Regions from separate parts of the Neorhizobium turbinariae genome, predicted to be linked through region 2. Evidence: riboswitches for the same ligand, from Rfam matches in the RefSeq annotation. Region 2 holds a riboswitch; each other region holds the start of a gene.
What was found. Region 2 has a riboswitch for cobalamin ahead of M0654_RS20375 (CbtB domain-containing protein). Riboswitches for the same ligand answer to the same signal wherever they lie in the genome.

Region 1 (2,261 bases), on a different contig from region 2:
GCGGAACCCCGTGCCAAAGGAGGCGCGCGCGCTTAGTCCTTCCATCAGTTCGTAGCGCGCGCCGAGATTGTAGGTGGTCGCTTCCCCGAACTGTTCATTATAGTCATGGCGAAGGCCAGCATCGACGTTGAACGATCCCATCGACAGCGCGTACTGCCCGAAGATGCCCGCGAGTGTGCGGTCCTCAACCGCGTAGCTCACGACATTGGTGTCAATCTGTTCGCGGTAGGCTTCTACCCCGCCGCTGAAGACGTGTTCGGCAAGATCCGTCTTGAGCGTTTTCTGGGTGGTCAACAAGACGCCAGAGCGCACGGTGCGATAGTCTTCGTGGCCCGGGACGCCATCGCGATGATTTCGTGCGTCGTCAATGGCGTTCGACACTTCGATGCGCGAGAACCAGTCATTCGTATGGTTGATCTGTGCGCCAACCTTGCCGGCAAATGTCACTGTGCGCGCTTCGTTGGAATCGGGGAAGGCATCGAACTCTGACATGCCGCGTGCGTAGAAACCGTCGGCATAAAGCCTGCCCCAATCGAAATCCTGTGACAAGCGAAGGTCGAAACTGCCTTGGCGGAAACCATCATCATCGGGCTCGTGTCCCCAGGAGGTCGGGCCGGTGAAGTCATACCCTCGCGTTCCCCGGCCGGTGATCCCGAACCCGTAGTTCAAGCCGCCCTCGGTCTTGCCGCGGGTTTCGACGCGGCCAGACGCACCCCACGGGTGCTCCACGCCGACCGTCACCGTCGAGCAGTGGTCCTTGCCGTCGGGGCAACCGGAACCATCCTTGGTGATGATATTGATGACGCCGCCGATGGCGTCGGATCCGTACTGCGCCGAATGCGCGCCATTGGCGATCTCGATGCGCGAGATGGACTCGAGCGGCACGTTGAAGATGGACGTGGTGCCGCTGGTGGCTGATGAGGCGCGCACCCCGTTGATGAGCACGAGCGTCTGGGTCGGTGAGACACCGCGCAGGGTTACCTCGGCATTCGAGCCGAACCCGCCAAACGTGGCGATGCTCACGCCGGGATACGAGCGTAGCAATGAGGCAAGATCCGATGCCGCACTGGCACGAATCTCGGCTTCGTCAATTACGGTGACAGAACTTGTCGCGGTGGCAATGTCCGCTTCCCGCCTCAGCGGCGCGGAAATCACGATGGGTTCAAGGACAGCCTCCTGCTCAACCTGCTGTCCATGGGCATTGCCACTAGTCATTATCATCACAGGTCCCAATAACGGGATTAGTTTGCGCATATCCGCTCCAACTCCATGCGCCGCAAAGCGCAGGTCCATCAAAGGTCGTGTCGGGGGACAGATGCAGAAACAGCCTGCACTTACCCCGCCACGGCAACGTTCATCGATCGTCACCGCAACGGTAGCCGCGCAGGAACACACCCCGTGTTCTTGCATGGGTGACTGAAATGGCAGGTCTCCTGACTTCCGCGTCATTGCTCCTCTTCCGCCTTCCCGGAGACGGATGTCTCCAGTGGCATTGTGGAAGAGGGCTCAGCGGTCACAGTTGCGGGGGCAGTCGTGGAATGGCCCAAGATGAGCATCACCACGTTCCCGTTTTAATCTGCCGAGGCAGAACCATCTCAAGATCTGGATACGTCGCATGGCCGGTGTCGTCAACCGACCTTGCGCCAGAGGGCACGGCGGATACCGCCGTACCGCATGTTGTTCACAGGGATGAGGACCTTTGGACACACCAACCTGTTGCGACCGGTATCACGCGACCGGGCCGTAAAGATCAGCGTAGCTGTTCCTAAGCACGTTCTTCTGCACCTTGCCCATCGTGTTGCGCGGTAGCTCATCCACGAAGATCACCCGCTTCGGCTGTTTGTAACGGGCCAGCCGGTCGCTCAGCCCGTCAAGGATGTCCTGTTCCTTGATGGTGGCACCGGGTTTGCGAACAACAACCGCGGTGACTCCTTCGCCAAAATCCGGATGCGCGACGCCGATGACGGCACTTTCCACGACACCATCCAACTGGTCGATTTCCGTCTCGACCTCCTTCGGATAGATGTTGTATCCGCCGGAGATGACGAGGTCCTTGCCCCGCCCCACGATGTGCACGTAGCCACGGTCGTCAATGATCCCGAGATCGCCGGTGATGAAGAAGCCATCGGGCCGAAACTCGGCTTGCGTCTTTTCCGGCATGCGCCAGTAGCCCTTGAAGACGTTGGGACCCTTCACCTCGATCATGCCTGTTTCGCCTTGGGGCAGTGCATTGCCGGAGGCCGGATCAGTGACGCGCAAGT
Region 2 (2,261 bases):
CGCGAGCGCAGGTTGCTCTCCGGTAGACCAGGCGCCTTTGATGAACTGGACGATACCGACACGCCTGTTGTTGCCAAGCATCCGCAAAGCTAGGCCGAAGGCCGCAGTGGATTTACCCTTGCCGGAGCCGGTGTGCACGAGGAGAAGGCCCTTTTCCAAGGTCTTCTCCGCAACTTCAGCATCCTGAATGGATTTACGGTTTGCCATCTTGGCGCGATGGCGTGCCTCGACTTGTTCGTCGACCTGTTTCACCGCACTGGCTCTGCCGCGCCGTTGGAATATGCCTCCTCTCCACCGCGAAGTCGAGCTCTCACAACGCCTGAGACTGTGCCGAGCATCGCCCAGAAAAGCAGGCTTGTTGCGAAAACGGATGCTACAAAACGCGCATGCAATTCCAACGGAACCGCTGTTTCGTGAGTGTCGGGTAGGGGCGCGCCCCACAGATGAGGGGCAACAAGTGAAAGGATGCCCAACACAGCGAGGGTTGGCGCTTTGGTATAAGCGAGCAGACCCAGCCCCAGTGCGGTCAAAGCTACCGTCGCAAACCACCACAACTGCCGCGCGGCCAGATCGGCTGCAGGCATCCCGGGAAGTTCTGGCGGCAGTCCGAGCCCCGGCGCCAGGCTGAAGGCAAGGAAGCCGGCTAAGCCAAACATAAGCCCACTCCTCCACCCATTGAGCGTTCCCAGCGCCTCCGCCGCCGTCAACAGAATGAGAGCGAAGCCGATCCCAGCAAGCATGTTGGAAGCAGCCGTGTAAACGAAGCGCTCCGTGCCGTCGGCCGGCGTCCATCCCTCTTCTCCATGATCATGTGCAGGCGTACCCTCATCATGCGCATGGGAGTGGGAATGCCCAACCTCCTCGCCTTTGCCTTCAAAGGTTTCAGCGTGAATAATAAGTGGGATCGTGGCGTAGCTCTGCAGCACGGTAAGGATGAGCCCAGACACAAGCCCGGACACCACCGCCGCCAAGACGATGTTGCGAAACAAGTACATGTCGGCTTCCTCAGTGGCAGGGGAACGCGAGTGAATGACGCGAATCGTGCGCGGCGTTGTGAACAACCTCCATATGCGAGAAGCCTACGAACCCTATAACAAACATGCCGAGCATGGCCGTTATGCTAAGGGGAACAATCTTGGAAGCGGAGGCACCGAGTGCAATGGCTGCCGTCTTGGTCGTCATATCGTTTCCTTTCGCCCTCAACCCCGAGAGCATCTTCTTCACCAACGCGTCGGCAGGTCTCCTGGCTTGCGGATCACACGCTTTCTCCCGCCTTCCCAGATTTCTCCAGTGGCACTTGGGAGTAAAGCTCTCCGCTTACAGTTGCGGGGGCAGCCGCGGAATCGACTATCAGTCTCACCGCATTCCCTTTTCGTCCCGTTCGGACACCGACGATATCGGCACTATACTCTAATCGTCCTTGAGGGCAATCCGAATAGGAGAACGCATTGACACGACCCCATACGCGGGCTTACTGAAATGCTGACGGTTCCTTTCCGGCAACGGGAGGGACGAAAAGGGAATGCGGTGCGATTCAATTTGGATCAATGCCGCGGCTGCCCCCGCAACTGTAAGCGGATAGCTTCAGCCATAAGGCCACTGGGAGACACCCGGGAAGGCTGGTTTGAGAGCAATGACCCGCGAGCCAGGAGACCTGCCGTTGAGATGCTGTGCTTTGCCGGGCGGGGTGCTCCGGTGGAAGCGACGATCACGATGGCAGATCCGTAAGTGCGAGTCTGCCTCCGCGCCCCACATTCAGTTGAGTTGGAACGCGGCATTGATCAACGATCAGCCTAACATTGAACCCGATGTAACGATCTTCGTGTGCACAAACTGCCGTGCAGGGTCCGAGGATGACTCGCGGCCCGGGATCGGACTGATCCACGCGCTGCGACAGGCAACTGCACATCTGCCACTTTCGGTGAAGCCTGTGACCTGCCTCGCCAACTGCGAGAAAAGTCCGAGCGCAGCCTTCAGGCACCGCTCCGGATGGTCTTACGTGTTCGGTCACCTTGCCCTTGGGAACGTTGATGACATCGTCCATGGCGCCATGATGCTCGCTCAGGATGAACGCGGCTTTCTGCCCTTGCGCGGTCGGCCCTCCTGTCTCCGCGGCAAAGGTATGACAGCTCGCATCCCTCCTTTCCATCATCATGAGGACTTGCCCCAATGACCATCGATGTTGATCGTGTGCCGTGTACAGTCGTGACCGGTTTCCTTGGAGCGGGAAAGACAACGCTTATTCGACACCTCATGGAGAA
Region 3 (2,261 bases), on a different contig from region 2:
AGCCTCGGTGGCTGCTGCTTTTGCATGAGCTAGCATCTCCGCTGATCCATCGACTGCGGTCACCCGGTGGCCAAGGCTGCCTGCTAAAAGCGCGCATGCTCCCGTTCCGCAGCCAAGATCCAAGACGTCCAGCGGAGCCCCTCCCAGGGCTGCGTTGAAGACTGTTCGCCATGCATCCGCATCGCGCCGGTGCGAGGCCGCCCCGTCGAACCTCCAGGCACGGGAATTCCAATGGTCCGCCATTGCCGCAGCAGTCGTAGGTGCAACGCGATCCATCACTGTGGCATCCCCGAAGTGCAGGAAGGGTCAAGGGATTGAGCGCCCCATCTGACTGTTCTTTGCGCGATGTCGAGTGGATGTTGAAGCAATCTGGTCTCGTCAGCTCGTTAGCGATGGGTTGCGAAGCCGCTGCTTGCGGCCTGTTGGGTGGTAGGCGAAGTCCTCGACGACCTGGCCGGCGAGCAGGTGTTCGGTTATGATCCGGTTCACCGCTTGCTCGGTGACGCCGCCGTAATAAGTGCCCTCAGGAAAAACCTGCAGAACGGGTGCCAAATTGCAGGGGCCAAGGCAGGTGGACTTGGCGGTCATGGTGCCATCGCCGATAACGCGCAGCTTTAGGCGTTCCTGCTGGTTGCGCAGATGCCCCCAGATGGCGTCTGCGCCGGCTAAGTTGCAGGCTCCACCTTCGCAGACCAGCACCCGACGCTTTTGGGCAGGAACCAAGGAGCCTTCGAGGGGAGGCGGGTGAGGAGCGGGAACCTGAAGTTCATCCGCTGTTGCCAGAAGATCGTTCAGCAGTTGCCCCATTAACGCGCTGGACGCGATGTCCCTTGCAATGGAAAGAACTGGCCAGGGCCGGTCGTCTGAGCTCTTCCATCGCGTCAGCGATTTCTTCAGCCAGATGTGGAAGCTCGGCTCCATAGGCAGGACGAGCGGAACGATAAAGATCTCGTCGACTTCCTCATCCAACAACGCGCTCAGGGCTTCATGGAGGGATGGCGTGCCCTGCTCGGTGAAGGCGAAGCGAACAAGGGTTCCCGACTGCGAGGATGCGACCAGATCAGTCATGCGCTGCATCGCGCGGTGCGGCGAGGCAGCGAAGGCCGATTTGGCAATCAGCAAGATCGCGCTCTTGCGTGTGCCGTTGGCAGGACGGATTTTGTTGCTCAATGCCTCACTCTCAAACATCCGAGGAGGCAGCAAAAATGGCGGCAAAGCAGGTTCCGAATCTTCGGAAGCAGCTACGTCGTCATTCCTGTGGCACACCCCGACCACGGAATTCTCTTTCGTCAGGCAGGTCTCCTGGCTCGCGGGTCAAAGCCTGTCGCCCGTCTTCCCGGCTTTTGTGCCAGTGACATAATGGGCGAACGGCTCACCGCTCACAGTTGCGGGACAGCTCCGGTATCGCACCGGATTCCCTCTTAGCTTCCGTCACCGACGGAAGAACCTTGACCTGCCCAACCTACAATGTCCCCAACGGCTGTCAACGTTTGCCCGCTCCTCTCAAGGTCAGGCGGCGCGCTGCTCCCACGAAGCGAAAGGATCCGGCAGATTTCGCCATAGCTCTGGCAGGAAGACCGGGCTGTCGATCAGGCAGGCATTCAGCTCGCTACGGATTTTCGCCTCGTCCATCGGGTCTGCACCAATGAAGACGATTTCCTGGCGACGGTCTCCCCAGACCGGATCAAGATAGGGCTTCATCATGTCAATGAAGCCCGGATCGCGCGGCCACTGCTCTCTCGCCACGGATGTCCACCAGCGACCCATCTTCTGGGTGCGCACGAGCGCGCCTGCCTGACTCATTTCGCCAACATAATCGGGCCGCGTCGCCAGCCAGAAGAAGCCCTTTGCTCGCACGACGCCCGGCCAGGAGCGATCGATGAAGGCTTGGAACTTCAACGGATCGAACGGCTTCTTGGCGCGATAGACGAAGGAGCGAATGCCATATTCTTCGGTCTCCGGGACATGGTCCTTGAAACCATGCAGTTCCTTGAACCACAGCGGCTTGGTCTCTGCTTTGGCAAAGTCGAAACGACCGGTGCCCAGCACCTCCTTCAGGTCCACCTTTCCCCAATCGGCTTCGATAAGCTTGGCACTCGGGTTGAGGCTGATGATGATTTTGCGCGCAGCATCGCGTTCGGCCGGTGAGGCGGCGCTGATCTTGTTGAGGATGACCACGTCAGCGAACTCGATCTGTTCTACGAGCAGATCGACCAGCGTCCTGTTGTCGCCGTCGCCGGCCGTCTCGCCCCGATCTGCAA

Region 1: linked by a shared signal. The riboswitch ahead of M0654_RS06285 (TonB-dependent receptor domain-containing protein) and the one ahead of M0654_RS20375 (CbtB domain-containing protein) in region 2 are both predicted to bind cobalamin.
Region 3: linked by a shared signal. The riboswitch ahead of M0654_RS20035 ((2Fe-2S) ferredoxin domain-containing protein) and the one ahead of M0654_RS20375 (CbtB domain-containing protein) in region 2 are both predicted to bind cobalamin.

The regions. Positions count from the first base shown of each region.
Region 1 covers NZ_JALPRY010000007.1:247,797-250,057, reverse strand. The annotation lists gene M0654_RS06285 (TonB-dependent receptor domain-containing protein) at 1-1,221, opposite strand, end outside; cobalamin riboswitch at 1,407-1,610, opposite strand; gene M0654_RS06280 (malonate--CoA ligase) at 1,729-2,261, opposite strand, start outside.
Region 2 covers NZ_JALPRY010000026.1:13,013-15,273, reverse strand. The annotation lists gene cobO (cob(I)yrinic acid a,c-diamide adenosyltransferase) at 1-252, opposite strand, end outside; gene M0654_RS20380 (CbtA family protein) at 249-995, opposite strand; gene M0654_RS20375 (CbtB domain-containing protein) at 1,006-1,182, opposite strand; cobalamin riboswitch at 1,217-1,408, opposite strand; cobalamin riboswitch at 1,470-1,676, shown strand; gene M0654_RS22975 (DUF1636 family protein) at 1,634-2,173, shown strand; gene cobW (cobalamin biosynthesis protein CobW) at 2,170-2,261, shown strand, end outside.
Region 3 covers NZ_JALPRY010000025.1:29,623-31,883, forward strand. The annotation lists gene M0654_RS20030 (class I SAM-dependent methyltransferase) at 1-276, opposite strand, end outside; gene M0654_RS20035 ((2Fe-2S) ferredoxin domain-containing protein) at 379-1,215, opposite strand; cobalamin riboswitch at 1,276-1,467, opposite strand; gene M0654_RS20040 (GTP-binding protein) at 1,510-2,261, opposite strand, start outside.